3 regions of the Blautia sp. HA9023 genome follow, and region 1 is predicted to be linked to each of the others. Evidence: riboswitches for the same ligand, from Rfam matches in the RefSeq annotation. Region 1 holds a riboswitch; each other region holds the start of a gene.

Region 1 (11,034 bases):
CGCCCCATATACACAGGCATTGAACGCAATTAATATGTAGGAAATACTGTAGTCTTTTCCCGAATGATTGTAGATTTTTTTTACAATGATATTGGCAAAAATCTCAGAGCCGTCAATGCAGCCACCATTTCGAAGGATCAGGGAAAGTCCCACACCAAGAATCGCCCCTCCGAAAGCCACCGCAATAAAATGTTCTGTATTTAGTTCAAAAGGGATTTTTTCAAAGTAGGAAAGACCTATTGTGTAGATCACAAAACCTACGAACGTTTTTGCAAAGAAATATTTACCGATAAGAATGATCCCGGCGATCAGAAATGGCAGAAAGACAAGCAACACACACAACGACAGATTATACCCAGTGAGTTTGCTTATGATAATGGCAATTCCGGCAGTTCCGTAATCGATGGCATCATTGGGAAGCAGGATACAGGCAACGGAAAAGCTGGCCAGTATGGCTCCGATAATGATCATCAGATACGAAAACAATGTTTTGATTTTTTTGTTCATAAAGACCTCCTTTTTGCAAGCAAAATTGTTTGTCAATAGTAACAAAAAAGCTGTTATAATAGATTTTTCTATTGTAACAGCTTTGTTTTCCCTCTTTTGGAATGGGTTTATTATATGATGTTTTCTTTTTCCTGTCAATGCTGCATTAACTCTGATATGCACCCTTCCAGTTTGCAAAAATATCTGCGGAATCCTTCAGAAAATCATAAGATATCTGGATCTTACCATCTGCAAGTATCCAGTCACTTTCCAGAATCGGCCAGGGATTGCAGCCTCCTGCAGTTTCTCCTACCTGATCCATGGTAAAAGAATTTCCACAGTTCTGGCAGACCAGTTTATCGTCTTCCTGTTTGTAATAACCATTTCCGGAATCATAACAGATCTGACAGGTATTAAAAGCGGTACGGATAGTTCCATCCGAAGTCTTTACTGCGATCACTTCCATTTCCGTGCCATCTACATTTGCAGGATAAAAGACTGCATTTTCTGTCAGTTCATCAACCGGTATGGTCAGATTCCCACCGGAACTGACGCTGATTTCCTGATTTCCATCTGCTGCGGAAGTCTCTTCTGTAGTTTCTGTTTCTGTTACATTTCCACATCCTGCAAGCGCCGTCATTGCTATAAGAAACGCCATACCTGTTATCATAATTTTTTTCATCTTTAACATTACTCCTCTGTTTTTATTTTCCTGTTACATAAATAGTCCCTGTGATCATGCCCATCCAGCAGCTATACGTATAGACGCCTTCTTTTTCCGGTATAAATTCGATGACATTTTCTCCGTTCTCGAAAGTATGATCCATTCCAAAATCCTGAAGGATCATCCTATAATTACATCCATTGATGCTGCCCTCCGGTACATTGATCTCCCACTTCACAGGTTCCCCTGCCTTCACAGTAATATCCGGATACCATCCAGAACACAGCGTACTGGAAACATACTGCACTCCATCTTTTTCCACTGCCACATCTGTCTGATCATCATTCTGCACATTATCCGCTTCTGCTGCTACCTTTTCGCCGGACCTGCTTTCCAAACCTGACAGCACACTTCCCTGAGACATCATGGCAAGTCCCATAACAACCACCAGGATCGCTCCTGTTTTCAGGATCTGTCTGGTAAATTTCTTTCCCAGTGCAGAAAAAATTGAGCCAAATCCAAGCATCAGAGGAACCGTTCCCAGACTGAAGCAGAACATGGAAAAAGCTCCTGCTACCCAGCTTCCGGAAGCCAGTGCAACAATCTCCATAGACTGCAACGGTCCACAGGGCATGAACCCGTTACACAGTCCAACTAGAAAAGGTGTCCTTTTTTTCCATAAAGATTTCCCTCCAGGAAATGGAATGTGGATTCTCAGTTTCCGAAGCCCCGGAAAAATCCCCAGCATATTCACACCCATAACGACCATGATAATTCCGGCCAGGAGTTTCAGAGACCCCTGAAACACTGTGGAAGCCTGTAAACTGTCCCCAATTCCAGCCAGACCTCCTACGGCCCCGAGAAATCCTCCGATCACGGTATAGGAAACAACCCGTCCCATATTATAGGAAAATGTATTCCGAAACATTGACCTTGATATTTCCTCTGCGTTCGCTTCTTGCTTCTGCAAGGTCTGAGAAAGATTGATCCCGCCGCACATGGCAATGCAGTGTACAGAAGTGATCAGGCCAATGACAAACAGCATTCCATATCCCATTCCTGTCTCGGCAAGAGAATCCGGCGCAAGATGGTTAAGGATTCCAAAACGCTGCAGGATCACAAATAAAAGGGCGATCGCAAAAATTTCCGCTGCTGCCTGACGAAGCTGTTTCCTGCGAAACTGTTCCGCGGGAATTACCTGATATCCCAGATCCTCGATCATTTTTACAATTTCTTTCATCCTGATTTTCTTCGGATCATAATCAAACTCTGCCCGTGAATATTCATAGCTGACTGTAATTCCCGTGATCTCCGGTCTTAATTTCAGTACATTCCAGATCCTCGACTGACAGTTAATACAGGTCATACCATCAATATAAATAACCGTATGCTTCACTGTTTTGCATCCTTTCTCATAAAGTTTGTAAAGCGATAAAATAAAAAACTGTTACAATAGATCTTATTTCTACTGTAACAGTTTTTATATCCTACTTTTACGATAGGTTTAATTATATTATTGTATTTTTCTTCTGTCAATGGCAAAGGCCGATTTCACAGAATCTTCACCTTTTAACCAGTCAGACTTTACAGCCACTTTCTCATCACATCCCGAAGCCTTGTCATATCCAGTGGTTTGGAAATGTGTTCATTCATTCCGGCACTTCTGGCAAGCTGAACATCTTCCGCAAAGGCGTTGGCAGTCATGGCAACGATCGGAACAGACCTGGCTGCCGGTATATTGGATGTGCGGATTGCTGCTGTCGCTTCATACCCGTTCATTACCGGCATTCGGATGTCCATAAAGATCAGATCAAAATCACCTTCAGATCCGGAAGAAATCATATCCACTGCTGTCTTTCCGTTTTCTGCTGTCACGACCTCTGCTCCGGTCATCCCTATGATTTCTTTTGCGATCTCAGAGTAGTCATACGCTGACAAAATAATAATGGTTACATCATTTCCAACTATTTTCCGGATCTGCCGGGTCGTCTCCAATCCGTCCATTCCCGGCATTTTCCAGTCAATGATAATGGCAAAATAATCGTTTTCTTTTTCATAACGCGCCGCAACAAGGTTAACTGCTTCTTCTCCGGATGTTACCCACTCCCCGTCGATTCCTATTTCTTCCAGAAGTGCCACCGTATTCTCGCAGCAATTCTGATCATCATCTACCACAAGTACCGGCAGATCGATCAGCTCATCCCAGGTACTGCTCTCCTCAAACAGTCCGGATAATGTTTCTTCCACCTTCAGAGAATTAAAGCTGTTTTCCTGAAGATCCACATAGTATTCACAGAGATTTGCCGTTGTGTATGCACGGTAAAAAGCATCTACTCTCTGCGTATACTGTCTCGCTCTCTTCTCCGCATCAATATTTATAAAAATCCCGGCCATACGAAAAGCAGTTCCGTCCGCACGACGGCTCACCTCTCCCTTATCCTTAAACCACTGATAAGTTCCATCCGCCATACGCATGCTGGTATTCCACATCATATTTTTTCTCATTGGTCTTATCCTGAAAAGCTTCCTGAAAAGTCCTGGAAACCTCCTCAAGGTCCCGGGGATGAATTCCCCTTTCCCATGTTTCCAGATTGTTGGGAAAATCCAGAGTATCATGATATCCAAGCATCTTTCGAAATTCATGACTGAAGAAAACTGATTCAGGATTTCCGGACTGAGCACATTCTACAGACCAGAACCCGGAACTGAGCACCTGATTTACCAGTTCCAGATTTTCCTGCATCTCGTCAATGTGCGTGGATAATATCCATAATGCGTTTCCTTCACTGTCAATGGTATCTTTCTTATATACACGCACATTAACCGGTGCACCTTCTTTATTCAGCATCTGTGCTTCGCCTACTCCATGGATCTTTTTAAAACGTTCGATCTTTGCAAACGTACAGTTCTGCCCACAGAATACATTTTTCAGCGATCCGGAAAATTTTTCCATAAATTCTTCATAGGTATATCCAAGATTGTGAAGAAAAAATTCACTGATATAAGCAATCGTAAGATCACGGTCATAATATCCGGCCAGAACACCTACCGCCTGGTTATTTTCGATGGTTTTCCGTATGGCCGCATACGTCTCCTCACAAAGATGGGACTCTCCCACTATATATAAATTTTCTTCTTCAAATAGTGCCTTGTTTATCAACTGTTCACTCCATATTTCACCATTTGCAGCTTTTGGAAAATCCCTGTAACGCGCAGGAAACCGCAATGCATTTTATCTGTTCTTCCAACAAAAAAACAGGGTCAGGCTATAGACATGCAACTATACCGTTCCCTGTTTCTATTCTCTGCAGCTGGCTGCCATTTTAAAGGCCCTTTAGCTTTGCGTCACAGCTTTTCAACTGCTTTGCCCATATATTCTCTTTCAAATCTGTACTATTATACACTCAATTATAAATGCCTGTCAACAGCTCTCTTACAGAGTTTTGCAAAACATCTGTCAGATCTGATACCAGCGGATCTCATTGGCAGAGAGATGAATTTCAAAGCTCTTTCCGTCCCCTGTATAAACAGTTGTATCCTGTGGTTCATAGGTGTTATTTACCACACAATACTTTCCGTTTTTCACATAGGCATGAACTTCCACATTATAATTAGACGAGAACCAGCGGTGAAGTTCATCCTCTGCTGCCGCAGACCAGAGCACGGATCTGTACAGAATACGACTGTTTTTAAAGCTGTAAGGCAGCCCGCTGATATAAACGCCACGACCCTTTCCGAAGGTTTTTACCGCCATCTGGACTTCCTGGTCTTTCTGGATCAGGATCTTCGTATCCGGCAGTGCAAAGATATTCTTTTTGCCCTCGCCGAAATCTACGGTTCCGTCTGTATCTTCCAGAATAAAATGATCTCTGTGTTCTTCCCAGTTGTATTTGTCTGTATTGAGATTAAATCCTCTTTCTTCCTCTACTCCCAGGATATCATCCAGCTGAAAGAATTTTCCCTGCCACTGGTGGGCTGCCGGCTCACCAACGCCGATAAAACCGCCGCCATTGTAGACAAATTTCCGCACTGCTGTAAGGATTTCCGGATTTGCCCAGTTCTCGCCGCCGGACTGTGCAGTGTCCGCATCACCTACATTGATGATCACGTCAAAATCATTAAGAAGATCTTTATTTTCACGAATATCATCGAAACTGATAAAGGAAACATCAAACGGCGCACCGCTTAATGCCTCGATGATTCCAAAATAAGAATAATTCTGTTTGTAATAGATAGCATGATGTACCATATGGTTGCCCCAGGAGCGCATTTTTCCCCAGCAGTTTAAAACTGCCACACGTTTTACGCAGTATGGCGTGGTTCCCTGGATATTGTCATAGAGCACACGAAATTCCTGGCATACTTCTTTGATATACTGTACGAAATCCGGAAATTCCAGAGCCAGCTTCAGATAGCCGCCATAGCCGATTCTCTGGATCGGGCTTCGAAGGATAGCTCTTCTTGCAGTTACCCAGTTTACTTTTGCCTCTTTTACCGGATCTCCGCCTTCATGGAAGGTATCCGGGAAAAAGTATGGAAGAAATCTTCCTTCTGTATATTTTACATGTTTGATATCGCTGAACAGACGTAAGGTTGCTCCGTTTCCAACACTTCCCACTACTGCATCCAGTCCGATGGAAGCAAACTCATCCATAAAAGGCTCCATGCCGATCCAGTGATCGCCCATGAACATCATGGCTTCTTTTCCATACTCATGGACAATATCTACCATTTCCTTTGCAAGCTTTGCCACTTCTCTTCTCTGAAAAGCCTGGAAATCTTTAAATTCCTTTGACGGGATACGGTAGGTATTATTCATATACCCCTGGTCAATGATAAACTCCGGACGGAATTTATAGCCTACTTCCCGCTCAAACTGTTCCAGAATATAAGGGCTCACTGAGGCAGAATATCCAAACCAGTCCACATATTTTTCTCTTGCCATCTCGTCAAAGATCAGCGTAAACTGATGAAAAAATGTGGTAAATCGTACCACGTTCACATAATCATGCGAATCCAGAAATCTGCGGAGACGTTCCAGGGAATGTGCCCGTGTTGCAGGCTGGCGCACATCAAAGGTGATCTGAGGCTCTACATCCTTCCAGTCATTGACAACAGCATTGTACATATGTACCGGGTCCCACATGATATATGCAAGAAAACTTACCGTATACTCATGAAACTCTTTTGCCGGACGGATCACCACATTTCCGGATTTTTCATCATAGGACCATTCTTCTGTACCGACAGCCTCTCCTGTGGTACGGTCCATAACTTCCCACCATCTTTTAATATCATCTCTGGTATTGACAGCAAGCATATCCGGATACAGATGGTCCATCAGGTGTATCTCCAGAGTATCGGAAACTGCCGTGTGAAAAGATGTCATGATATACATCTGCTGGATCTCTTCCGGATGTGCCTTCGCCCAGGCATTATCCTTTCTGGTAGTATAATAGGTAGCATATATCTTGGCCCCTGTATTTTTCAGCTCTGCCGGAAATTCTGTTCCGTCACAGTCACGGATGGCATCTGCACCCCACTCATCCAGCATTTTCAGTGTCTCCGGAATCACATCCAGATCTGTCGGGATGGTCACTCTTCCTTTTGTCTCGCTCATTATCTTTACCTCCATTGTAAAAATCCCCTGTTTTTTATTTCTGATATTTTTTTACGATTGCCTGCATCTGCTCCCATTTCTGCTCCATATCTGCCACCAGCTTAAACTGTGTACGACAGCGGTCCAGATTATGGTCTTCACGGTCGATTTTAAAATAATGATCTCCTTCCAGATAGTCAGTAAGAAAACGGATGCCACATTCATAGGTCATCACCTTGGCGCCCATAGGAAGCATCTCGATCTCCCTGGCGTTTAACTTGTCTCCACAACTTTCCAGAAAACCTTTCACGTAAATCTCGTAGAGCTCCATGTCACAGGAGACTTTACTTAAATCTTTCTCATCTTCCAGCGCAGTGCTGGCTCCGAACCGGATCGCATCACCAAAATCATTCATGGCCAGTCCTGGCATTACAGTATCCAGATCGACCACACAGATTCCCTTTCCCGTTTCCAGATCGATCATGATATTATTCAGTTTTGTATCGTTATGGGTTACCCGAAGTGGAACTTCCCCATTTTCCAGAAGTTTTCCAAATATTCCAGCCAGATCTTCATGCTGCAGTGCAAACGCAATTTCTTCTTTTACCGATGCGGCACGGTGACAGCAGTCCTTTTCCACGGCATCTTTCAGCGCCTGAAAACGCTTTTTTGTATCATGGAAATCCTTTATGGTTTCATGCAGAGTCTCTGCCGGATAATCAGCCAGCATTTCCTGAAATTTTCCAAATGCAACAGCACTTTCGTAAAAATCCTCCGGTTTTTCCACCAGATCATAGCTTACCGCATCTGTAATAAAAATATAGGCTCTCCAGCACTCTCCGTTCTCATCTGTCAGATATGCTTTTCCCTCTTTTGTGGGAATCAGATTCAGAACTTCCCGTTCCAGATCTCCACCCTTCTCAATGACCTTCTTTTTCAGATGTCCGGTGACTCCTGCGATATTTTCCATAAGCTCTTCCGGTTTCTGAAAGATCTCCCTGTTGATCTTCTGGAGGATCACCTTGATGGAGCCCATTTCTCCGATCCGGTATCTCAGCATGTAGGTTCCATTGATATGCCCGCTTCCGCAGGGGGCGCAGGAAATCAGTTCCCCGGTAAATGCAAACTGATCCGCGATTTTTTTTATCTCTTCTTTTTGTATCTTTGTCATCTTACCTTCTCTTTCCCAGACAGCAGTAAAAAGCATACCGTCCGAAAGCAGATATGCTTTATACTTTTTTGCTGTGATTATTTTTTCCCCTTTAAGATTCTTGTAGTAAGCGGGGCCATAATTTCACTGTCCGATCCATAAAGGACTTCGTAACCTTCCGGAACAGAAACTGTTTCCGTTTTCTCCCCGAAATTCTGGATAAACAGATATTCCGTATCTTCATTTTCCCTGGTTGTCACAGAAACTCCTTCCGGTATAAACGTAAGCGGCATCTCCACACCGGCTTCTTCTGCTGCTCGTCCCAGGAAGTCCTCATAAAAGGCTGCTTCCATATCGGCTGCCACATAGTAAACATGGCCTTTTCCATATTTTTTGTGAGTCAGCACCGGATAGCCCTGATAAAAATCTTTTCCGTAACGCATCAGCACTTCCGCATCGGAAACTTTTGCTAGCTCACAGAGATTTTTGCAGGTATAGCTTTCTGTAAGTTTGAGGTGATTTCCGGTTTCCGGAATACCGGTATTTTCTTCCCAGTCATAAAGCGCATCGATTTCTTCTGCACGGATGCCTGCTGTTTCCATGAGACCGTGAGGCGTTCCCCCAAGATAACATTTATCCGTCTCATCTACAAGTCCGGACCAGTAGGAAATTACCAGTGTACCTCCATTTTCAGCAAAGGTACGAAGCTTTTCGGCGTATCCGTGATAGAACATATAGGCCATCGGTACTGTTACCAGCTTATAATCAGACAGGTCATGTTCCATACTGATAATATCGGTATTATAACCTTTTCTTCGAAGTGCACGATATTGTTTCTGTACGTTTTCCTGGTAATGCATATCTTCATTTCGAGGTCCCTGGGCATCTTTCAGCGCCCAGTCATTTTCACGGTCATAAAGAACAGCCACCGGAGACTTCGTTACACTTCCCACAGTTTCCTGGATCTGTTCCAGAACTTTTCCTACCTCTGTCACTTCACGAAAAACTCTGGTATCATCACCGCCATAGTGATCGATCACCGCACCGTGGAATTTCTCGGAGGCACCCTGACTCTGGCGGAGCTGGAAATACAGGACACTGTCGGAACCATGGGCGACTGCCTGCAGGGAAGCAGCCAGATGCATTCCCGGTTTTTTCAGCTTATTGATCGGCTTCCAGTTGGTTGCAGAAGGACAGGATTCCATCAGAAGGAACGGTGCTTTTTTGATACTCCTCATAAGGTCGTGCTGCAAGGCTCCATCCACTGCTGTGGTATAGTTGTCTTTTTTATGCCAGCTTGGGTAATTATCCCAGGAAGCGATATCCATAACATCCTTAAACTTTTTATAGTCAAGTCCGTCGTAGTCGTACATCAGATTGGCGGTTGCCGGAAGATCTGACCCGCCTGCGCGGATCGCAGAAATCTCATGTTTCATGAAATCTACAGTTCTGTCTGTAACAAAACGTTTCCAGTCCAGAGTCAGTGCATGAAGCGCATTTTCTCCTTTTGGTGACGGACTTTCGATCTGGTCAAAGCTGTTGTAGGTATGGCTCCAGAAGGTTGTGCACCATCTGGAATTCAGATTCTCAATGGTTCCATATTTCTCTTTCAGCCATTCCCGGAATTTTTCCTGGCACAGAGGACAGTGACATTCCCCGCCGTATTCATTGGAAATATGCCACAGGATCACTGCCGGATGTTTTCCGAAGCGTTCGGAAAGCTTCTTATTGATATTAAAAATCTTTTCACGGTATACAGGAGAAGTATAACAGTGGTTATGTCTTCCACCGAAAAATCTTCTTGTCCGATCCGGGTCCATACGGAGAACTTCCTCGTATTTATCTGCCATCCATTTCGGTCTGGCTCCGGATGGTGTGGAAAGGATCGTATAAATGCCTTCTTTATACAGATTGTTAATTACCGCTTCCAGCCAGTCAAAGTTATATTTCCCTTCTTCCGGCTCCAGTACAGCCCAGGAAAACATCCCCATGGAAACCGTGTTGATATGTGCTTTCTTAAAATATTCGATATCTTTTTTCAGAATGTCCGGTCTGTCCAGCCACTGCTCCGGGTTGTAATCGCCACCGTGCAGGAAATGGTCATATCTGATCTGCTTTGCCATTTTTTCTTTCTCCTTATATTTTTTATTATGACACTTTATAAAAAGGATGCTGTGTGATCCACTTGAAGCATATTATACAATACACCTACAGCTTTCGACAGCATCCTTTTAAATTTGAATCTTATTTAACAGCTCCGGTAATACCTTCTGCGAACTGTTTCTGTAATACGAAGAATACGATCATAGTTGGAATAGAACAGAATAATACGCCGCACATCAGCATACCGTAATCTGTCACATATCCGGTGATCAAATTGGCGATCAGCATCGGCATAGTCAACGCCTTGTTGTCTGTCATGATTACCTTCGGCCACAGATAAGCATTCCATGCATTCATGAATGTGATAACTGCTGCTGCCGCATAGGTAGATTTCATTGTCGGGATAAACATCTGGAAGAAGATCCTTACCTCGCTTAACCCATCAATACGTGCTGCCTCAATAATGTCGATCGGGAATGCTCTTGCATTCTGACGGAACATCATGATCATGAATGGTGTAGAAAGGATCGGAAGGATAAAACCTACCGCTGTATTTAAGAGTCCTGCTTTGGAGAACATCTTAAATAAAGGAACCATTGTTGCAACCTGTGGAACCATCATGGCAAGAAGCAGGATGGAAAACAGTCTGTCTTTCCATCTGTCATGATATACTTCAAATCCATAACCTGCGATGGAGCAGATCAGAAGGCAGAGTACAGTAGTAAGGACCGCATAAAACAGAGAGTTTCCAAGTGCTCTCCACAGCGGCTGCTGTGCAGTCAGGTTCTTAAAGTTTTCCATAAAATATGTACCTGGAAGAATCCGGCCTCTGGATACATCAGTAGTTGTATTAGTTGCTGCGGAGATCATCCAGTACAGTGGAAATACAGAGATAAATGATACGATGATCAGAAAAATATAGGTAGGGATCAATCTTCTCTGGATCGCGGATTTGTTCTTTTTCTCAGTCACGTGTATCACCTACTTTCAAGTTGATAAATGCCAGGATCGCTACCATGATAAATATGATAA
Region 2 (11,034 bases), on a different contig from region 1:
CGAATCCAAGTTGTTTGCGGGCACCTGACCGAAGTCCTTCTCTGTAGGCCATACATCCATTTTTTCCATGAAGCTTTATTTCATAAAGAGCGGCATCTGCGCAACGCATGAGTTGTGAACGATTGGATGCAAATGTTGGATATTCTGCATATCCTAGAGAAATATAAAATGCATGTTCCTTACCATGGTATGAGAATGATTTAGGAAGTTTGGTGAATTTCTGCAGCTGTATATCTGCTTCTGCAAAGGTACAATTTGGTAAAAGAATGCAGAATTCGTCACCACCATTTCTTCCGAGTAATGCATCGGATGGGAAAAAAGTCTTCATGCTGTCTGCAAGATTCTTTAGTGCCCTGTCTCCGTAATTATGTCCATAGATATCATTAATAAACTTGAAATCATCGATATCAAGGAGCGCAACCACAAAATGTGTTTTTGGATTTTTTTGAATCATTTTTTCTGCAAATTCATCAAATCCATAGCGGTTATAAATATTTGTAAGAGAATCTGTGCGCGCCAGTATCTGAAACTTTTTCTTATGTTCTTTTGCTACTAACCATACTCTGGTAAGAACTGACAGGAGAAGGCTTATTGTAAGAAAAATTCCGATGATGATTATCAGTAATGTGGCATTTCTCCATCCACTTTTAGGAGTTACTTCAAATTTCCAGTTTTCGTCTCCTATTGTAAATGTATAAGAAACAGGACGATTTATTTGCCCATCTGATTGATAAACCACTTTATAAGTATCACTCCATGGAGCGTCTGTTTTTGAAATTTTGTATTCGTATCCAAAATTTGAAAGTGCACTGATTGAATCTGAAAAAATATCCGGAACACGCAGGATAACAATAGTAAATCCCCAGAAATACTCATGTCCGTTTTTATCTTTCAGGTATATGGGATTGCGGACTGCAATTCCATATCCTCCCTGTTTTAATTTGAAGGGGCCCTGCGTAATGATTGTATAGTTGTCTCTTGCGTAACAGGAAATTTTTCCGCGGTCTTTATCATGGATCAAATCAATCTTACCTGCCTCATTTTCATTAGCCGGATAAATATCTGTAACAACACCATTAGGAGCGAGCTGTACACTTTCAATAGAATCAGACATAAGATTTCCTGCAATTGTTTCAAACTGACGGATTTCGCCATCTTCACTTATTAAGATTTGCTTCAAGGTATCTGTGATCTCAATTCCATTTGTAATTTCATTCTTTATTTGTTCGCCATAGGTGGCTACGTTTAATTGTGCTGTTATGTGTCTCTGCTCTTTTTCGTGGGTGTCTGTTTTGTATACAATCAAACTAATAAGGCATATGCCCAGTAAAAAAGTGATAAGAGGCACAAGTGTTTTCTTTTTCACTTGGTTCACCTCATTTTGTCCATGGGAATTATTATAATAAAGCATTATATCACAGAAGTTGAAAAACAGAATAAGTTTTATGAAAAAGACGAACTGTGCAAAATCTTTATACATCTATGACAGAAGAATGTATATCGATAGGGATTTGTGAAATCTATATATTTTAAGAAGGAGCCTTGGAATCATCATAAATATCCTGTATTTTTGCTTTTACAGCTTTACGACGTTTTTCTGTATCAGAAGGTACGTGGTGGAGCCATGCAAGATATTAAATGGCTTCCGTCATTTTCCCAGAATGTTGATTGCTTTTTTTAACACATCAAGTGTATCTTGGGCATCACGTAATTCACGTCTGAGACGGGCAATTCCTTCTGCTCATCAGATGCATAATTACCAGAACCACGAACAGGAATATCACCTGATTCCCGGAAGTCTTTCAGACATTTTGTTAATGTGCTGTATCCGATGCCAAGATTTTCTGCACATCCACGTACTCCGAGATCTTTGTGATCCTGATAGTACTGGACTGCATCAAGTTTAAATTGTTTGTCATGTTGCTTTGCCATATGAGATCCTCCTTCAGCATGCCTCTATTGTATCATGCTTATGTGTATTTGGAATTTCTCATTTTGGTTTGTACTATTTATATTCTAGCACCAGAGGTTGAAGCCAGAAAGCAGAAGGAAATGGAAGAATAATTGTGAAAAGAGTGTGTGAATTATTGACTAGAGCCTCTCCTGATGGTATATTTAGATTACCCAACGGGTAATTTGAAAAGGATGGCAAACGTGCAGCTACTATACAATAACAGCAAAGTCAGAAACAATGTACCGATTTAAAGACTGCAAAAAAATTGTTTGGCGGGAATGCTGCATTAGCAACCAGCCTATTTGCCCGAATAAATGCTATGCAGCAGGCGAGTGTAATTAAGGATATAGTAATGATGCCGACGTTTCATTTTCATAAGTTGAGTGGCAATATGGATGGATTTTTTGCTATAGATGTAAAAACGAGAAGAGATCCATGGCGTATTATTATTCAGCCATTAGATGAGAATGAAGAACCTTATGATCCTTGTAATATTGATGAAATTGCTGGTGTGGTTAGAATTGTTGAAGTAAAGGAGGTAAGTAAGCATTATGAGTAATTATATTGAATATAATGATAAGATTGCTTTTCATCCTGGATACTATATCAAAGAAATCATTGAAGAAAGTGGACTTTCTCAGAAAGATTTTGCAAAACGATTAGATACCACGCCAAAGAATTTAAGTATTCTGGTACGTGGGGAGCAAAGCTTATCAATCGATATAGCCATGAAATTATCTCGAATGTTAGGGACTAGTGTTGACTACTGGCTGAATCTTCAGAAGAGCTATGACGCTTTGATTGCTGAGTTTGAATCATCCAAGGAATTAGAGCAGGAAAGAAGAATTTTCAAATACTTTCAGTACACATATTTCAGAGAGAATTTTGGATTGCCTGATCTTCCGAGAAAAACAAATGAGCAGATTAAGTGTCTACGTGAATTTTTAAATGTTGCATCATTATCTGTTTTTACAAAGCAAAATATGACAGTTAGTTTCCGAAGTGCATCTGAGGATATGAAAGAGACTAATACTGCCAGAGCAAATGCAATGGTTCAGATCGCAATTAATCAGGCACTGAAGATAGAAGCACCTAAGTTTGACAAAAAGAAGTTTGAAAAAGCTGTTGATTATGCATTGACATTAACAACACAGCATGGTGATTTTTATCCACTGATTAGGAAGGCCTTTGAAGATGCGGGAGTAATATTCGTAATACTTCCAAATCTTCCGGGTTCAGGAATAAATGGTGCAACCAAGAAGATTGGGCAGAATGTAATGCTGATGGTGAATGACAGACGTTTCTATTCAGATACATTTTGGTTTACTCTGTTCCATGAGATTGGCCATATTATTAATGGTGATTATGGAATTACGTTTGAAAATGAGCACGCTGGACAGGAGGATGCAGCAGATAAATATGCGGAAGACAAATTGATCCCTCCGGGAGAATATGAGGCTTTCGTTAGAATGAATGAGTTTAGCGAAAATGCTATCCGCAGATTTGCTGAAAGAATTGACAGAGATCCGGGTATTGTTCTTGGCCGCTTGCAAAATGATCAGATTGTTCCATTTACAAATGTTGCACTGTCAAAAGCATTAAAACACAAATACAAAGTAATAACATCATAAAGAAGTATATAACTTGAGGTCGTCTACCGTTATCCACGATAGATGGCCTTATTTTTTTATCCATTTGGGGAGAAAGGAGGTGAAAGCGATTGGAGGAATTTAAGGCGAAAAGACATGCGGTCAAAAAGATGACCCGAAAGGGACTTGTGGAAACAGATTCCAGAGAAGAGATAGTGAAGGAAACTGCGGAAGCAAAGTCCGATGGAAGGCGCATCAATGAGGCTGACTTTGTGTGCACCATCATTTGGTACCGCACGCAGTACATGAATTATATTATCCTGGGAATCGCTGAATTCATGTTGGTAGGCGTATTGGCTGCAGGAGCATTTGTCCTGGCATTGGAGTCAGAAGTGAGAAACTGGCAGTGCTTATGAGAGGATACCTGCAATCTATGAAGGTAAATCTGAGAGAAATTATTCACTATATTGACGAGTCAACACTTGAAAAAGCGAAGAACGAAAAAGTTCAAAAGCAAGAGTCTCCCTCAAAGATGTCAAAAGACGTAGAGGAGTCTGTTGATAAGATGATCTCCAATCGTATGAGCAAAGCATATTCTGAATGGAAATCAAATCAAGATACACAGCCATTTAATGAAAATATAGAGAAGGAATACCAGAAGCTTTTAGAAACACTGTCTCCGGAACAAGAGGAAGTGCTTACGAAGTATTGTGATGAAATATTTGCCAGCGGAGCAGAGACAGAAGAGTTTTTCTATCGCCTGGGTATAAAGGATGGACTGAGATTAAAAAGTACGGTAAAATCTGTATTAGAAATGATGTCGTGAAATCGAAAGTTGAGGGAACAAAAAATATGGAATTAAGACTGTTGCGCTATTTTCTGACGGTGGCAAAAGAACAGAGCTTTACAAAAGCAGCAGAACAATTGCATATTACCCAGCCAACGCTTTCCAGACAAATGGCAGCATTTGAAGAGGACCTGGGAATAACATTATTTATTCGAAACGGAAAGAAAATATCGCTTACTGATGAAGGAATTTTATTAAAAAGGCGTGCCCTGGAGATTCTTAATCTTGAGGAAAGAACGCTTGAGGAACTGAAAGGAAAAGAAGAGGTTGTAGAGGGCACGATAACCATTGGATGCGGTGAATTTGCAGCGGTGGAGACATTGGCGGAGATATGTAAAACATATAAAGAAAAATACCCGCTGGTTCAGATTGTATTGCATACTGCAACAGCAGATGCAGTGTATGAGATGATGAACAAAGGACTTGTAGATATTGCATTATTCATGGAACCGGTGGACACCGAAGGGCTGGATTATATCCGGATCACAGATTGCGATCACTGGTGTGTTGGAATGCGGCCGGATGATCCGCTGGCAGAAAAAGAGTTTATAAGAAAAGAAGATCTTATTGGAAAACCATTGATCCTGCCGGAAAGAGTAAATGTTCAAAGTGAACTTGCCAATTGGTTTGGAAAAGACTTTTCGAAACTGCAGATTGCTTTTACAAGTAATCTTGGAACGAATGCCGGAGTTATGGCAGCAAATGGACTGGGCTATCCGGTATCCATCGAAGGTGCTGCAAAGTATTGGCGGGAGGATATTCTTGTACAGCGAAGAATTTCTCCTGAAATCACAACAAGTACTGTGATTGCCTGGAGACGAAACATTCCATATTCTTTGGCAGTCCGTAAAATGATTGAGGAGATTAATGCTTTTCAGGCATAAAATAAAATTCAATATAAGCATTAGACATAATGAAGCGATAGAGCTTAAAATAGATGTGTAAGATGAATGTAAATCTTATACATCTATTTTTTTGTGAAAAATACGTATAGAAAGGGGCTTTTTATTATGAGTAAAAATTTAGTCGCATTTTTCAGTGCAAGCGGGACAACAAAAAAAGTAGCAGAAATGATTGCAGAGGAAGCAAAAGCGGATTTATTTGAGATTGAGCCAAAAGTTCCATATACAAAGGCTGATCTTGACTGGATGAATAAAAAATCCAGAAGCAGTGTGGAAATGAGTGATAAGAAATACAGACCGGAGATTATGAAGAAAAAGATGGATATGAGTTCTTATGACGAGATCCTTCTGGGATTCCCAATCTGGTGGTATGTAGCTCCGACAATTGTCAATACATTTTTGGAAGCCTATGATTTCAGTGGCAAAAAGATTGTGCTCTTTGCAACATCCGGTGGAAGTGGATTCGGTAATACTGTAAAGGAATTACAGCCATCCGCACCGGATGCAGTTATCACAGAAGGCAGCCTGTTAAACCGTGGAACAAAAAAGGAAATCAGTGAGTGGGTAAAATCTTTATAAATAACAGTGCTATGGAGGTATACAGAAAATGGGAAAAATAATACAGACAGCAGGAAGAAATGCACTTGGTGAATTTGCACCGGAGTTTGCACATTTTAACGATGATGTCCTTTTCGGTGAAAACTGGAATAACCAGGATATTGACGTAAAAACAAGAAGTATCATCACAGTGGTTGCTCTGATGGCTTCCGGAATTACAGATTCTTCTTTAAAATATCATCTTCAAAATGCAAAAAATCATGGTGTAACACAAAAAGAGATTGCCGCAGTAATCACACATGTCGCATTTTATGCAGGATGGCCAAAAGCATGGGCTGTTTTCAATCTTGCAAAGGAAGTGTGGGAGACAGGCGAAGGAGATTTGCCATACGAAGAGGAAGCGATGCGGGCGCATGCAAAAGAGATGGTATTTCCAATTGGTGCACCAAATGATGGTTTTGCACAGTATTTTTCTGGCAGAAGTTTTCTTGCACCGATTTCCACTTCTCAGGTTGGCATTTTCAACGTGACATTTGAACCCGGATGCAGGAATAATTGGCATATTCATCATGCAAAAAGCGGTGGCGGGCAGATCTTAGTATGTGTAGCCGGCCGAGGGTTTTATCAGGAAGAAGGCAGGGATGCGGTAGAAATGAACCCGGGTGACTGTATTAACATTCCGGTAGATGTAAAGCACTGGCATGGGGCCGCTCCGGATGAATGGTTTTCCCATCTGGCAATTGAGGTGCCGGGAGTGGATTGTTCCAATGAGTGGTGTGAGGCGGTATCGGAGAAAGAGTACGCTGGATTAAGATAAGGAGAGCACTATGGAATACGGTAAACTCGGAAATACAGATATAGAAGTGTCAAAATTATGTGTGGGCTGCATGAGTTTTGGGAAAGCTGGAACCATGCATGACTGGACGTTGGATGAAGCTGAAAGTGAGAATGTTATCAAGCATGCACTTGATTTGGGATATAACTTTTTTGATACAGCAAATGGATATTCAGCAGGAACAAGTGAGGAATATTTAGGTAAAGCATTGAAGAAAAATGTAGCGAGAAATCAGGTTGTGATTGCATCCAAGGTATATTTTAATGAAGGTCGTTTATCAAGACAGGCAATCATGAGGGAAATAGATGGAACTCTGTCACGTCTTGGAACCGACTATCTTGATTTATATATCATCCATAGATTTGACTATGATACACCAATTGAAGAAACTATGGAGGCACTGCACGATCTGGTAAAAGCAGGAAAGGTCAGGGCACTTGGTGCATCTGCCATGTATGGATATCATACAGATAGTTAAACGTGTAGCGGAGCTTGCCGAAAAGTATAACTGCAAAATGTCCCAGATAGCCATTGCATGGCAGTGGGCAAAGGGAATTCTATCGCCTATTATTGGGGCAACCAAAACGCAGTATCTGGATGATTCAGCCGGAGCATTTGACATTAAATTAACTGCCGAAGACCTTGCATATCTTGAAGAGCCATATGTTCCACATGAGATAGTTGGTGCAATTGATAAAAATCCGGCGCAAGGTGTTATTTTGCTTGATGAAAAGAAATAAAGTTTCAGTAATCATAGAGTGTATGGATTCAATTCCATCGGTAAGACGTAATCCTATAAAATGTCTGTGATTCAGTTCTTTATCTTTGTTTTCTGTTCTCATACTCCTCCTTCCACTGAGACTATTCCTCCCTCCGGGAGTCCACGTATTTCAATATCGGCTGTTCCTTCCGATATTAGAAATAGTGCTGTGAACACTTTCAGGTGGAACCAACAGACAAGTGAAACGTCTGTTATTGAGAGGGTATGGGGAGATCCCCATCAAGATAAATCCCATAGGAGAACAGGATGCCAAACGGCAATACTGTTAAACATGGGTGGATCTTGCTCTTATTTGTATCCCTCTATATAACGAAACGCTCAGAGGCTGTTTTACAGTGGGGGGAAAAGAAAAAATATCAAAAAAATGTTGAACGGAATGTATTAAATGTAATTGACTACTTATACAACTATACCAAGATAAAAAAATATACAGATTTTCTATCCAATATTATTGACGTGTAAAAAACTTCATGGTATTTTTATTTTGGGAAAAATGAAAATTATTTTAAAGGCAAACCTGTTGAAAGGCAGGGGCGCAAAGCCAGAAGGGACTAAAGTCAGAAAGCTTGACCATGTCAGCCGGTTGCCACTGTTTCCATATCAACATAATATATGGAAAAGATGTTTGAACAGAAGAGATTCCGATACCTTTTATACTATATAGATGTGTGATTTAAAAAAATATAATAGGGACACTGGCAGATTTTGGCAAGTGTCCTTTTTGTATGCAAAAATGGGTAACAAAACTAGCAGGGACAGGTTTTCTGTATACAGATAAAAGCAGGATGAAGAAGGCATAAGACGGAGAGAGGACTTTAAAAAAATGAAAAATTATGAGGACAGAATATATTCCTTAGGTGAGACTGTACCGGGACAGACACAGGCCATGTCACAGGCAGTACAGAAAACACTGGAAAATAATGGCGGGGTAGGCATAATGACAGGATATTATGACCAAAACCTGTCTGTTTTATCTGTGAGCAATCTGCTGTTACATAGTACAGGATATACATTCGACTCTTTTATGAAGCAGACAAACGGCTCATTGAAAAATTTCTTTTATGGCGAGGAAGATATACTGGATCGAGATCGTTTTTTGCAGCTTCACGGAGCAGGGGAATCACAGATCCTTACAGCAGACGGTACAGTGAATAATGTACGGCTTTATAAAGAAGATGCGACAGATGAGGCGGGCAGACAGATCTGGGTTATGTCTGTACAGGTCAACTGGGATCATGTAAATCTGGCACTGCTCAATGAGGCTATCTGTTCCGGCTTCTGGTATTTTGACTGTGACGAAAACAGTGAGATTGTGAATGCAAACTGGAGTCATGAATTCCGAAAAATGCTTGGCTATCATGACACTCTGGACTTTCCGAATAAACTGGAATCCTGGTCAGATCTTCTGCATCCACAGGATAAAGAAAGAGTAATGGTGCAGCTTCAGGCGGCAATTAAGGATAAGACGAACCAGATAAAATACCAGGTAGAGTATCGTATGAGAATGAAGGATAATCAATACCAGTGGTTTCGGGCATCGGCAGAAGTAATACGCCGTCTGGATGGTTCTGCCAGCAGGATTGCCGGGATTTTTATTAACATTGATGGGGAGAAAAAAGAAATCATGCAGGCACAAAAATCTGCTGCTTTCCACCGAGCTTTTACAAAAGCAGATCTGTGCGAGTATTATGTGAATCTGGAAGCGAATACTTTTGATACCTTTAAGGTTGAGCCGTCCCTGATGACCGTCTTTGAACAGAGTCATACATGGGATGAACTGATTCGGCATTTTGTGGATTCCTATGTTGTGGAGAAAGATAAGAAGGCGGTATCCTCTTTTTACGACCGTGGTTATATTGCAGAAAGGCTGAAGGGTCTGGAAACCGAATTGGCTTTGGAGTGCCGTATCACTCTGAATGGAGAAGAACGATGGGTCCGTAATGTGATCATACGCGGCGAGATAGAGGATTCAGAATATGCCATGATCTTTCTGCGGGATATCACAGAGACAAAGGTGGAGAGTGCACGGCATCTGCAGATGGCAGCGGATAATGCTTCCATGGAGCAGCTGATCCAGAGTATTGTGCGTCTGGTTGACCGTTTTGTTGTCTGTGATCTGGAAAATGACAGGTATGAATTCTACAATCTGAATGGACAGATGATATATAAACCTCTGGGATTTTATCATGATTTTCAGATGCAGGTTCTTGAAAAATATAAGACACTGGAACCATTGGAAGCTATAGATATCCTGATAGCCCCGGATAATATTCGGAAAAAACTGAAAAGTGAAAATGATATTTATAAGTTTGAGTATTGCAGCCAGGATGAAAAGACTTATAAGATCGCTTCTTACATACCCCTGGAATGGGAGGATGGAAAACTGGTAAAAGTATTGCTGGCATCCATGGATGTGACACAGGAGAAAAAAGCAGAGATTGAATCCCGTCAGGCACTGAAAGAGGCTTACTGTTCTGCAGAAAATGCTAATCGTGCGAAAACAGAATTCCTTTCCAATATGTCCCACGATATCCGGACACCGATGAATGCCATTGTCGGCCTGACGGCAATTGCAGGAGCAAATATTGAGAGTCAGGACAGAGTCATTGAATGTCTCAGCAAAATTACAAAATCAAGCCGTCATCTGCTGGGGCTGATTAATGAAGTGCTGGATATGGCACGTATTGAAAGTGGAAAAATGACGCTGGCACAGGAGGATTTCAATCTGCCAGATCTGGTGGATAATCTTATAACACTCACAAAACCGGTGATTGATGAACATAAACACAATTTAGATATACACATTAATCACATTGAACATGAAAGTGTCTGCGGTGACAGTCTGAGGATTCAGCAGGTGTTTGTGAATCTGATGAGTAATGCGATCAAGTATACACCGGATGGTGGGAATATTATTTTTTCCATAGAGGAAAAGCCAAATGGATTTTCAGAACTTGGATGCTATGAATTTACGATTGAGGATAATGGAATCGGTATGTCACCGGAATTCCAGAAAATCATGTTTGATCCTTTCAGTCGCGCAGATGATCACCGGACAACCAGAGTTCAGGGAACTGGTCTGGGAATGGCGATCAGCAGAAATATTGTGAACCTGATGAATGGTAATATTAAAGTGGACAGTACCTTACATAAGGGAACTAAAATCACAGTAACAATTTATCTGGAGCTTCAGGAAAAAGAAAAAGAACAGGACAAAAATCTGATGAATCTGCCGGTTCTGGTAGTGGATGATGATAAGACATGCTGTGAAAGTACAGTTGCCACACTGAAGGAAATCGGTATTATGGGTGAATGGGTTCTCTCTGGCAGGGAAGCGGTTGAGCGCTGTTATGCACGGCATGAGTTGAAAGATGATTACTTTGCTGTTATTTTAGACTGGAAGATGCCGGAGATGGATGGCATAGAAACAGCCAGACAGATTCGGAAGCGGATAGGAAAAGAGATCACCATCATTGTATTGACATCTTATGAATTCAGCGAAATTGAAGAAGAAGCAAAGGTTGCAGGTGTAGATGCTTTTATTGCAAAACCGCTGTTCCGTTCCCGG
Region 3 (11,034 bases), on a different contig from region 1:
GTTCCCGGTAAAAGGCGTATTGTATTTATCAACGTTCTTCGAAATATGTCTGTTTCCTGCGACTGTGAGGGTGTTGGAGCAGCACCTGTCGTAACACCGAATATCGGAATCGTGGCATCTACAGATATCCTTGCAGCAGACCAGGCTTCTGTAGATCTTGTGTATGCACTGAAGGATTCTGATCATAAAGATCTGGTAGAGAGGATCGAGACACGTCACGGACTTCGCCAGCTCAGCTATATGAAAGAAATGCACATGGGAAATGACAGATATCATCTTATCAACATTGATGAGGATGATAAAGAGATCCTCCCTGCAGATGCCGTAAAGAATGTAAAATCATTTCAGGGATAAGAATATTTCATAAAATGTGAAGAAGCAGTCAAGCGGATATTCGCAATCCGCTTCGCTACTTGCTTGATTTGGTTAAAACAGAAAAGGGCGCATGTATCCATAAAATGTGGAATTTCATGCGCTCATTTTTGTGTTATAATATAGAAAAATACAAACAGCGAGGTACTTAATGCCTATGAAAACAGAAAACAAAACCAATCACTACATCGATCTACATGCACATCTGGATGGCTGTATTACCGTGGATATTGCAAAAAAACTTGCCGCATTGCAGCAGATCACACTTCCGGCTGCAACAGACGAGGAACTTCTTTCCCTTCTTTCCGTTCCGGATACCTGCGAAAATCTCAATGATTTTCTGAAATGCTTTGACCTGCCTCTTTCCCTTCTTCAGACAGAAGAAGCACTGGAAGAAGCCGTTTATCTTATCCTTTCTGAAATGAGAAAAGACGGTGTGATCTACGCAGAACTTCGTTTTGCACCACAGTTCCATACACAAAAAGGAATGACCCAGGAAACGGCGATCCAGTCTGCATTACGTGGCCTGAAAAAATCTCCGATTCCAGGCAATCTGATCTTATGCTGCATGCGTGGAAGCTCCAATCAGCAGGAAAATATGGAAACTCTGGACTTGGCCCGCAGATATCTCACAGAGGATGGAGGAGTAGTTGCCGTGGATCTTGCAGGTGCAGAAGCACTTTTTCCAACAGAAAGCTATAAGAATCTTTTTGCGAAAGCAAAAGAGTACAACGTTCCATTTACGATCCATGCAGGTGAAGCCGGCGATGCCGAGGATGTCAAAACAGCCATCCGTATGGGAGCATCCAGGATCGGGCATGGAGTGCGTATCGCAGGAAATGAAGAGGTGATCCAACTTGTAAAAAACAGCGGGATTTTTCTGGAAATGTGTCCCACAAGCAACCGGCAGACCAGGGCAGTGGAAGATATGTTTTCCTATCCGTTGAAAAATTTTCTGGAACAGGGACTTAAGGTAACACTAAATACAGATGATCCTGCCATTGAAAGAACAACCCTTTCCCATGAGTTTCAGTATATGGATTCCCTGTTAAACCTTACAGAGGAACAGAAAAAACAGTTGCTCCTGAATTCCGTGGAAGCAGCATTTACTTCCGGTAAACGAAAAAGGGAGCTGAAAGAACAGTTTCTCTTTTAAAACGGATAAATTTTTTATGAATATATAGCTGCCGGATGTGCTCAGTTTTTTAAGGGAGAAAACAATCTCAGTAACCTGATCAGCCTGGAAAACGGAACCATCTATATCAGTGCAACTGAAACGGCTCTTCACTGCTATCTGTTTGAGGCGGTCCGGGATTTCAATATCCTGTACCCGAACGTACATTTTAAAATTCTGAATAACAGTACGACAGATTCCGTAAATGCTCTGAAAGAGGGCAAAGTAGACCTGGCTGTTGTGTCGGCAACCTTGCAGGTAACCCCTCCTCTGAAAATGAAGATCGTAAAAAAATACAGGGACATCCTGATCGGTGGAAACAGATTTGAAAAGCTGAAAAACAGGGAAATTTGTGGGGAAAATTGTGCTTAATGAAATTTATGGAAAGAAAAATCTTCCAGGTTCATGAACTCCTGCGGATAACCTCTTTTCAAAATAGCAGAAATATTGTATTATGGTAACAATTCGGGTTTTTATCCGATATTATCGTATGATAAAAAATTCTGTTACGAGGAGGATTTATGTTCGAAACGATCATTGACGCAATCAACACGTTTCTCTACAGCAAATTACTGATTGTAATATTGATTGGTTCCGGCATCTACTTTACTGTCCGGACCAGATTTCCACAGGTACGTTTATTCAAAAACGCCTGCAGCGCTGTAATGGAGAAACCAGAGGGAGACGAAAGTGTATCATCCTTTCAGGCACTGATGGTCTCCACGGCATCTCGTGTAGGGACAGGCAACATTGTAGGAGTATCTTCTGCCATCTGTATCGGTGGTGTGGGCTCCGTATTCTGGATGTGGATCATTGCCATTCTTGGAAGCGCATCAGCTCTGGCAGAGAGTACACTGGCGCAGATATATAAGAAAAAAGGAAAAGACGGCCAGTGCTACGGCGGCCCGGCGTATTACATAGAGGCGGCATTGCACAGCAGAGGACTGGCAGTGGTTTTCTGTATAGCCATGATCCTGACTTACGCGTTTGGATTTAATATGCTGGCCTCCTATAATCTGCAGTCTACATTTTCCGGTCAGCCATTTTATAATGCAGAGATCACGCCATGGATCATTGGAGGAATTCTGGCGCTGGTAACGGGATGGTGTCTGCTGGGTGGCGGTAACAGAATTGTGAAAGTAACTTCTACTTTAGTGCCATTTATGGGCATTGTATATATTCTGATATCCCTGCTGGTAGTGGTACTAAATATCGGACAGCTTCCATCGGTACTGGCACAGATCTTTGAAGAAGCATTTGATTTTAAAGCAATTTTTGCCGGATTTGCCGGATCAGCTATGATGCAGGGAATACGAAGAGGTCTGTATTCCAATGAAGCAGGTATCGGTTCTGCCCCCAATGCGGCGGCGTCTGCAATGGTCAGTCATCCGGTTAAACAGGGACTGGTACAGATGCTGTCTGTGTTTATTGACACATTATTATTGTGCACTGCAACTGCCATGATGTGTCTGGTATCTGGTGTGACACCGGCAAAAGAGCTTCAGGGAGCACCGTGGGTGCAGGCAGCACTTCACAAGACTCTTGGTTCTTTTGGACCATATTTTATTATGATCGCAATGGTATTATTTGCTTTCACTACATTGCTGGGAAATTGCTTCTATTGTGATAATCTGCTGACTTATATCCTTAAAAAGCAGCCGGGTAAGAAATTCATGACGGGATTTCGCCTTGTATCAGCACTGGTGGTGTTTTTGGGAGCGGGAATGGAGATGACATTACTGTGGCACATCTCTGATGTACTGATGGGAGTAATGGCACTGATCAACATTCCGGTGATCCTGCTATTGTCCAACACCGTATTGAAAGCATTAAAGGATTACGAAGGACAGATCCGGCAGAAAAAAAATCCTGTATTCTTCAGTAAAAATATTGATCTGAAGCAAAAAACAGATTACTGGAATTAAAGCACCTGTGAATAGCAGTAAAATGTAATATAACAGTAAAAATAGCAGATAACATACCACTATATTATATGCGGAGGATACCTTGCTGTGTTCTCCGTTTTTTCACATAATTAAAGATAACTATTTCACATAAATTATACTTGAGGTAACACTACTGAAATAAGGAGTGGAAAACTATGATCTATACATGCAAATATAAATCACCGTTAGGAGAAATTTTACTGGCAGCAGATGAAATTGGACTTACAGGCTTATGGTTTGAAGGACAGAAATACTTTGCGAATACACTTCCGGACGAGAGGATTTCACAGGAAACGGAGATTCTTTCAGAAGCAAAAAAATGGCTGGATATCTATTTCTCCGGTGAAAAGCCAACATTTACACCTCCTCTTCATCCTGCGGGATCAACATTCAGACAAGCTGTGTGGCAGATTTTATCAGAGATTCCTTACGGACAAACGATCACATATGGAGAAATTGCCAGTAAAATAGCTGAAAGAGAAAATATTTCCCATATGTCCGCCCAGGCTGTTGGTGGTGCAGTTGGACATAATGAAATTTCTATTATCATTCCATGCCATCGTGTAGTAGGCACAAATGGCAGTCTCACAGGATATGCAGGAGGAATTGATAGAAAAATTTCACTGCTTAAGCTGGAACATGCAGATATGAGCCGTTTCTTTGTACCAAAGAAAGGCACTGCACTGTAACATATACTTGAAAAATCTGCATAAAAAATAGAAAAGTGATGTCATATGGGAAGATAAAACTATATGGTATCGCTTTTTTTATGTTATACTGTTTTTATTAAAAATAATATCTATCGAATAAATTGACAGCAAAGGAGCAAGCATGAAGGGGAACATCATTTACAAAAAAATAATCCCTGCCAGATCTCCGGAATATGCAGAGTTTCCCAAAAGCCTGCATCCGGATATCCAGGATTTTCTGTCCGGCCAGAATATAAAGTCTCTCTATACCCACCAGGCAGAAGCTTTTTCCCATGCTATGGCTGGAGAAAATATCGTGATCACCACACCTACCGCCAGTGGTAAATCCCTGTGCTTTTATCTGCCGGTGGTTCAGGAAATCCTGAAAGATCCTGTGACCCGTGCGATCTTTATTTATCCCACGAAGGCCCTGGCAGCTGATCAGTACCGTGCGCTGATCCCCTGGATGGAAGCACTTGGGGAACATCGTTTATCTGTCGGCGTATATGACGGAGATACACCGCCTGCTGAGCGAAAAAGGATCCGGGAACGTGCCAATATCATCCTTACCAATCCGGATATGTTAAACGGCTCCATGCTTCCAAATCACAGCAAATATGGATTCGACTTTATTTTTTCCAATCTGAAATACATTATTCTGGATGAACTGCATGTATACAGAGGAGCTTTTGGTTCTCATCTGGCCAATGTATTTCGCCGTTTATCCAGGATCTGCAGATATTACCACTCAGATCCTCAGTTTTTATGCAGTTCCGCCACCATTGCCAATCCCCTGGAACTTGCGGAAAAGATCTGCGGAAGATCTTTTATCAATATCGCCAGAAGCGGTGCAGGAATATCAGAGCGGATCTATTGCCTGGTCCAGCCAGAAGAGAAACTGAATAAAGATGGCATCCCCTACGGAAAAGAATCTGTTATAAATGTTGCAGCGGACCTTCTTCCTCAGCTGATGGAACGAAGGGAGAGCTTTCTGGCATTTGCCAGATCCAGAAAAAATGTGGAGATCCTGGTGAAAGAAACCAGAGACCATCTGGATGCGGCAGGGTTCTTAGGGACAGCCAGAAAAGAAGAAATCTCCGGGTACCGTGGCGGTTACACTCCTCTGGAGAGAAAAAGCATCGAACAGCGTATGATCTCAGGGGATCTTCTTGGCCTTGTATCCACCAATGCATTAGAACTGGGAATCGATATCGGAAAGATCAGTACAACGGTACTGGCCGGTTATCCGGGAACAAGAGCATCTTTCTGGCAGCAGACAGGCCGTGCAGGACGAGGAAGTGGAAAATGCACCAATTATCTGATTCTTGCCAATCTTCCCATGGATCAGTATATCGCTCTGGAACCGGAATGGCTTTTTGAACACAGCAGTGAAAATGCCATCGTTGATCCAGACAATCTTCTGATCCAGCTTGCACATATCCGGGCTGCGGCAGCGGAACTTCCGTTAACCCTGGATGATGGTGCATTATTCCCGGATCTTGGGGAGACGATCCCTGTACTTATGAAAGTAGATGAAGTCCGGAATATGGGAGGCCGCTTCGCCTGGTCAGGAGGACTTTATCCTGTAGGAGAATTTTCCCTCCGGAATATTGATCAGAACAAGTATCAGCTCATTAACAAGGAAACCGGAAAAAATATCACGGAGATGGATGAGGAACAGGCTTTTCATGAGATCCATGAAGGTGCCGTTTACATGGCACGACGGAGATTTTTACCAGGTTGTAAAAATGAACCTGGAAAGCAAGATCGTGGAAGCTGTGCCATTTCATGGAAACTATTACACAGTACCTGGAAGCGAGACCAATATCCGTATCATACACAGACATAAAAAGCAGCAGTGGGAGAGAAGTGAACTTTCTTTTGGAGATGTAAATATTGCAGATTTTGTATACATGTATAAAAAAATGCAGTTCCATAATCATCAGAACCTGGGTTTTGAACAGCTCACGAAACCACTTTCCAAGAATTACGACACAGAAGCTACCTGGCTCAGACTTCCTGAAAATGTGGTCAGACAGTACCGCAATCTCTTACAGCCGGACAGAAACGGTTATTATGTAAGAAATAACCACTTTGAAGGTCTGATGTTTGCGTTGAAAAATGCAGCTCTGATGGTGACAATGACAGAAGGTTCCGATCTTGGGGTGGCAATGTCCACCAATGCACTGGAACTTTCCGGAAGCACTTCTGAGGAGGTTTCTCTCTATTTTTACGACCGTTATGTAGGAGGCCTTGGATTTGCAGAAAAGATCTATGATCTGATCCCCAAAGTGACAGAACAGGCTATCCGAATGGTTTCCGGCTGCAGGTGCAAAAACGGCTGTGCAGTCTGTATTGGAAATGACAGGCTTGACCGGAACGTGATCCTGTGGGGGCTGAAAAATTTATCTGAAGAATCGGAACTGACCGTGCAGAAAACGAGGAATATTTCTTATCCGGATGAAAAGAATACAGAATGGAATCGATCAGGACAACGGGAATTCACATTATCTGATCTGCAGGAGAAGTGGGTTTTATTCTGCAATCGGGTCAAAGAAAATAATAATACATTTGCAGGATTTTTCTCAATGGTATCCGGACTGGAAGTCAAAGCCTCCTCTCTGATCCTCTATCTGAGAGATCCGTTTTATGCAGAATGGGCCAATATGCAGGAGAACCGAACAGGAATCTCCAATGTGCTCAGTACTTACGTCTTTCTTCCGGTTGATTTCCGCTTTGCGATCCTTACAGATACAGAGAAACCGGAAGATATGCTAAAACGTGAAAAAATGATGCGCAGATATCACACTCTGAAAAAGGATGAAACATATGGAACTGAATGATTATCAGAAAACAGCGGTTCTGGATGAACATAATGCCTGCCTGGTCCGCGCAAACGTAGGAAGCGGAAAAACAACGGTTCTTATCGAAAAGATCCGTTATCTTCACCAGCAGAAAAAAATCCCCCTGGAAAATATGATCGTTCTGACCTTTACAAATAAAGCAGCAGGCGAGATCAAAAACAGGCTGAAGATCCAAAATATAGAAGAAAACCCCTCGTCTCTTTTCTATGGAACATTCCACGGCATTGCCCTAAAGCTCCTTCAGGAAGTGCTTCCATTAGAAGAACTTGGCTACACAAAAGATTTCCAGGTCTGTCTGCCTGAAGAAGAACTGGAACTTGCCAATCAGCTGATCCACCAGCATACTCTCAGGATCAAATATAAAAACCGTCTTCGAAAAAGACTGGATCATAAATACAGGTCAGCCACATCCAGACAGCCCGGATACCAGGACGATTTTCCGAAACTGGTAACTCTCCTTACAGAAGAAAAACGGAAACAGAACAAAATGAGCTACGAAGACCTGTTGCAGTGTGCCACGAAACTTCTGAAAGATCATCCACAGCAACTTTTGCAGCTGAAATGGATCATCATTGATGAAGTGCAGGACTGCGATGAACTTCAGTTTGAACTGATTCGTCAATTAAAAAGACCGGAAGTCGGGCTTTTTGCAGTGGGCGATCCCAATCAGGTGATCTACAGCTGGCGTGGAAGTATGTTCAATATTTTTTATAAATTCCGTGAATTGTATCACGCAGAAGAACTATCCCTTCCTGTAAATTACCGTTCTTCCCAGACGATCCTGGCAGTTTCCAGAAGATTTCAGGAATCCGGGGATTCTCTTACCGGCGTACAGGAAGAAGGAGAAAAAATCTCTGTCAAAAATCATTACGATCCTTTTCAGGAAGCAGAATATCTGGCAGAAAAGATCCTTGCTCTTCATGAAAGAGGCGTTCCACTTGAGGAGGTCGCAGTGTTTTACAGGCTTCAGAGCCAGTCAGAGATCCTTTCAAAAGTTCTGGAAAAACATCAGATCCCATATGAAATCTCTCAGAAGAAAATCATTCAGGATATTCCGGTTCTTGCCTGGTTTCTTCATATACTGCGTTTTTTAAGCAATCATGAGGATCTTACCAGCGGAACTTATGTCCTTTGCGACAAAACTTTCGGGGAAGGATGGAACTCAAAAAAAGCCCGGACAGAGATTCTGAATTTTACACAAGGGAGTGTATTTCTCTCGAAATCCTTACTTTTTCAGGCCATGTGGGAGTATCGGGACACAGGCTCCGGCTACATAAATCTGTGGGAACAGCTTTCTCTGGAAAAATATCTCCGACCGTCTTCCAGCGACTATAAAGAAAACAGGAGGCAAATCCTTTCCCTGTTAAAGAAAATGGAATCCTATCACAGTATCAGGGATTTTCTTAATGATCTTGTACTGAATGGCATGGAACCGGAAAAAGATGCGGTTTCCGGAGAATCTGTAAAACTGATGACGCTCCATGCCTCCAAAGGGCTGGAATTCGATTACGTATTTATCATTGGTGTAAATGATGGGCTGATTCCCTTAAATAGCCGTGATGCTTCTACAGAAGAGGAAGAGAGGAGACTGTTTTATGTGGGAATGACAAGAGCAAGGAAATTCCTGGAATTATCTTTTTACATCAATCCCGGAACTGCGCGGGTATTTCCAGGTCCAGGTCGCTACCTTTCCAGTCTTCCGGAGAAATATCTTGCCCATCCGGCAGATGCCACAAGAGATACAAAAGAAGCTGCCCGGCACCTTCAGGACCTGAAAAAGATGATCCTGGAAGAAAAACTCCGAAAATTGGAAACACCGAAAGAATATGCCAGATCCCAGGAACAGGAAACTTCTTTATCCCCAGATGAAAAGACAGCATTGCCGGAAAACATCCCACCAGAAACACCAAAACAACTTGTAGAACATCCCAAATACGGCCGCGGGTCCATTATCTCCGAAACCGAAGATACCATTGTGATACAATTTGATGATTACGGCGAAAAAGAAATGCTAAAAGCCTTTTCACAGTTGAAAAAAATTCCAAACAATAATTGACAAATTTTCCGTATAAATATACACTAAAATTGTTAAAAAAACAAACACGGGCAAAGCAGCCGAAAGACTGTGGCGCAAAGCTATAGGGCCTGTAAAATGGCAGCCAGTTGCATAATTCAAAAGCACTATAGTTCTCTCTGTCTGAACATGGTGCTTTTTTTATTTTACCCCGTGGAAAGGAAATGGTGATGCAGATGGTGCACTTCTGATGTCCTATACGGCTCAGAAGCTGGCATGAACGGATATATACCAAAACCGGTAAGTATCAAGGATATCACAAGGACATTAAACGGAAATATCGTGTAAAAAACAACGAAGAACTGGATGGCGCAATTTACGAAATGCTGCAACTGCTTGGAAAATGCAGTGGTGCCGATCGAGTATATATTTTTGATAAAAAAGAAAAGAACCGAAAAGAATACTTCTGTCTTCAGTATGAATGGAAAAATGAGGACGACATATTAGAAAAAGAACAGTTATTTTCAGAAATCACGGTAGAGGATATTCCACATTGGACAGACGAACTGAAAAAAGGATTGACGATCCAGGTTACAGATTGTGAAGAACTTTCTCCTATGGAACAGGAATACAACCTGATGAAGAAACATCACACATATTCCCGCGTCCTCGCACCTATTTTCAGCAGAGACCATTTAAGCGGATTTATCGGAATGGATCATTTTTATAAAGGAATCTCAGAACTGTTTATTCATCAGCTTGCGTTCGTAGGTGCTCATCTGAATACAGCCAGGGAAAATCTCCGCATGTTTACGCTTCTGGGAAAAAATCTTGAAAGCATGGAAAAAGAACGTCAGATCCTGAATGTTCTCTGTGAGGACTGTACTTCTGTATATAAAGTCAATCTTCTGGATGATACTGCCGAAGTTGTAAAACTGGAACAGGGTGCCAACGCTCCGAAGATTCTGAAAAACAGAGAAAAAATCATACTTTGTTACTCAAAAGAACTGAAATACTATTATGATCATTTTGTCATAAAAGAATCCGCGCCGGATTTTTTGGAGACATTTGACTGTCAGAATCTGATAGGCGAGCTTAAAACCAGGGATAAGATCAGCCGCAGATATCAGTCCCGGGAAAATGCCAACAGGCATCAGTATTTTGAAATCAGAGCCACCAGACTTCCTTCTTCAACGGATTTTCCGGTTCTGATCGCTTTTCGTCATGTAGATGAGATCATAAAGGAGGAGCGAAATCATCAGAGAGAGCTGGAAGATTCTCTGGCAGAAGTGAAAATGAACAATGAGATCATATCCGCCATCAGTAAGATCTACTACATGATCTACCGGATCGACCTTCAGGATTTTTATTATGAGGAGATTACCGGCGGCAGTGAAAATCACCGTTTTACAGGAATGAAGGGAACCGCAGCTGCCCATATCACCAGTGATAGCAGCGAAAAAGTCGCGTCCAAATACAGGGCCATGGTAAAACAGTTTTATGACCTCTCCACTCTGAAAAAACGTCTGGAAAAAGAGGAGTCCATTGCAGTTGACTACCTTGCCACAGATAACAACTGGCATCTGGCCAGGTTTATTGTCCAGTCAAGAGCGGAAGATGGAACAGCCAGACAGGTTCTGCTTGTGATCCGCGTGATCAGTGAGGAAAAAAGGCGGGAAAAATATCTCATAGATGCGGTAGAAGAGGCCAACCGTGCCAATGAGGCAAAATCAGAGTTCCTTTCCAGAATGTCCCATGACATCCGGACTCCTATGAATGCCATTATGGGATTTACCAGAGTTGCAAGAAACCATCTCCATGAACCGGACAAAATACTGGACTGTCTGGATAAGATCAACTTAAGTGGAAGTAATCTGCAGCAGCTGATCAATGATGTCCTGGATATCTCCAGGATCGAAAGTGGGGAATTTCGCATTGATTCTGAGCCAGTAAAACTGTCTGAATTATGTAAACT

The links. A riboswitch is a leader RNA that binds a small molecule or an ion and turns the genes downstream of it on or off. The one in region 1 is predicted to bind cyclic di-GMP.
Positions count from the first base shown of each region.
Region 2: linked by a shared signal. The riboswitch ahead of AC04Q6_RS07715 (response regulator) and the one ahead of AC04Q6_RS14540 (PAS domain-containing protein) in region 1 are both predicted to bind cyclic di-GMP.
Region 3: linked by a shared signal. The riboswitch ahead of AC04Q6_RS01700 (hybrid sensor histidine kinase/response regulator) and the one ahead of AC04Q6_RS14540 (PAS domain-containing protein) in region 1 are both predicted to bind cyclic di-GMP.

Region 1 covers NZ_JBWLUR010000009.1:160,013-171,046, reverse strand. Annotated here, with positions in the region: gene AC04Q6_RS14560 (YitT family protein) at 1-507, opposite strand, end outside; gene AC04Q6_RS14555 (DUF2318 domain-containing protein) at 653-1,168, opposite strand; gene AC04Q6_RS14550 (urease accessory protein UreH domain-containing protein) at 1,191-2,546, opposite strand; gene AC04Q6_RS14545 (response regulator) at 2,735-3,655, opposite strand; gene AC04Q6_RS14540 (PAS domain-containing protein) at 3,591-4,310, opposite strand; cyclic di-GMP riboswitch class I at 4,454-4,529, opposite strand; gene gnpA (1,3-beta-galactosyl-N-acetylhexosamine phosphorylase) at 4,608-6,770, opposite strand; gene AC04Q6_RS14530 (phosphotransferase enzyme family protein) at 6,805-7,920, opposite strand; gene AC04Q6_RS14525 (beta-galactosidase) at 7,998-10,022, opposite strand; gene AC04Q6_RS14520 (carbohydrate ABC transporter permease) at 10,144-10,974, opposite strand; gene AC04Q6_RS14515 (carbohydrate ABC transporter permease) at 10,967-11,034, opposite strand, start outside.
Region 2 covers NZ_JBWLUR010000006.1:811,427-822,460, reverse strand. Annotated here, with positions in the region: gene AC04Q6_RS07765 (diguanylate cyclase domain-containing protein) at 1-1,366, opposite strand, end outside; gene AC04Q6_RS07760 (helix-turn-helix domain-containing protein) at 1,678-1,932, opposite strand; gene AC04Q6_RS07755 (hypothetical protein) at 2,220-2,513, shown strand; gene AC04Q6_RS07750 (HigA family addiction module antitoxin) at 2,506-3,585, shown strand; gene AC04Q6_RS07745 (hypothetical protein) at 3,675-3,959, shown strand; gene AC04Q6_RS07740 (hypothetical protein) at 3,977-4,369, shown strand; gene AC04Q6_RS07735 (LysR substrate-binding domain-containing protein) at 4,396-5,274, shown strand; gene AC04Q6_RS07730 (flavodoxin) at 5,401-5,871, shown strand; gene AC04Q6_RS07725 (carboxymuconolactone decarboxylase family protein) at 5,900-6,667, shown strand; partial or broken gene AC04Q6_RS07720 (aldo/keto reductase) at 6,678-7,425, shown strand; cyclic di-GMP riboswitch class I at 7,967-8,057, shown strand; gene AC04Q6_RS07715 (response regulator) at 8,290-11,034, shown strand, end outside.
Region 3 covers NZ_JBWLUR010000002.1:52,592-63,625, reverse strand. Annotated here, with positions in the region: gene AC04Q6_RS01745 (hypothetical protein) at 1-94, shown strand, start outside; gene AC04Q6_RS01740 (hypothetical protein) at 46-354, shown strand; gene add (adenosine deaminase) at 530-1,528, shown strand; gene AC04Q6_RS01730 (LysR substrate-binding domain-containing protein) at 1,538-1,918, shown strand; gene AC04Q6_RS01725 (alanine/glycine:cation symporter family protein) at 2,068-3,471, shown strand; gene AC04Q6_RS01720 (methylated-DNA--[protein]-cysteine S-methyltransferase) at 3,648-4,181, shown strand; gene AC04Q6_RS01715 (DEAD/DEAH box helicase) at 4,324-6,030, shown strand; gene AC04Q6_RS01710 (Zn-binding domain-containing protein) at 5,930-7,024, shown strand; gene AC04Q6_RS01705 (ATP-dependent helicase) at 7,011-9,101, shown strand; cyclic di-GMP riboswitch class I at 9,141-9,216, shown strand; gene AC04Q6_RS01700 (hybrid sensor histidine kinase/response regulator) at 9,443-11,034, shown strand, end outside.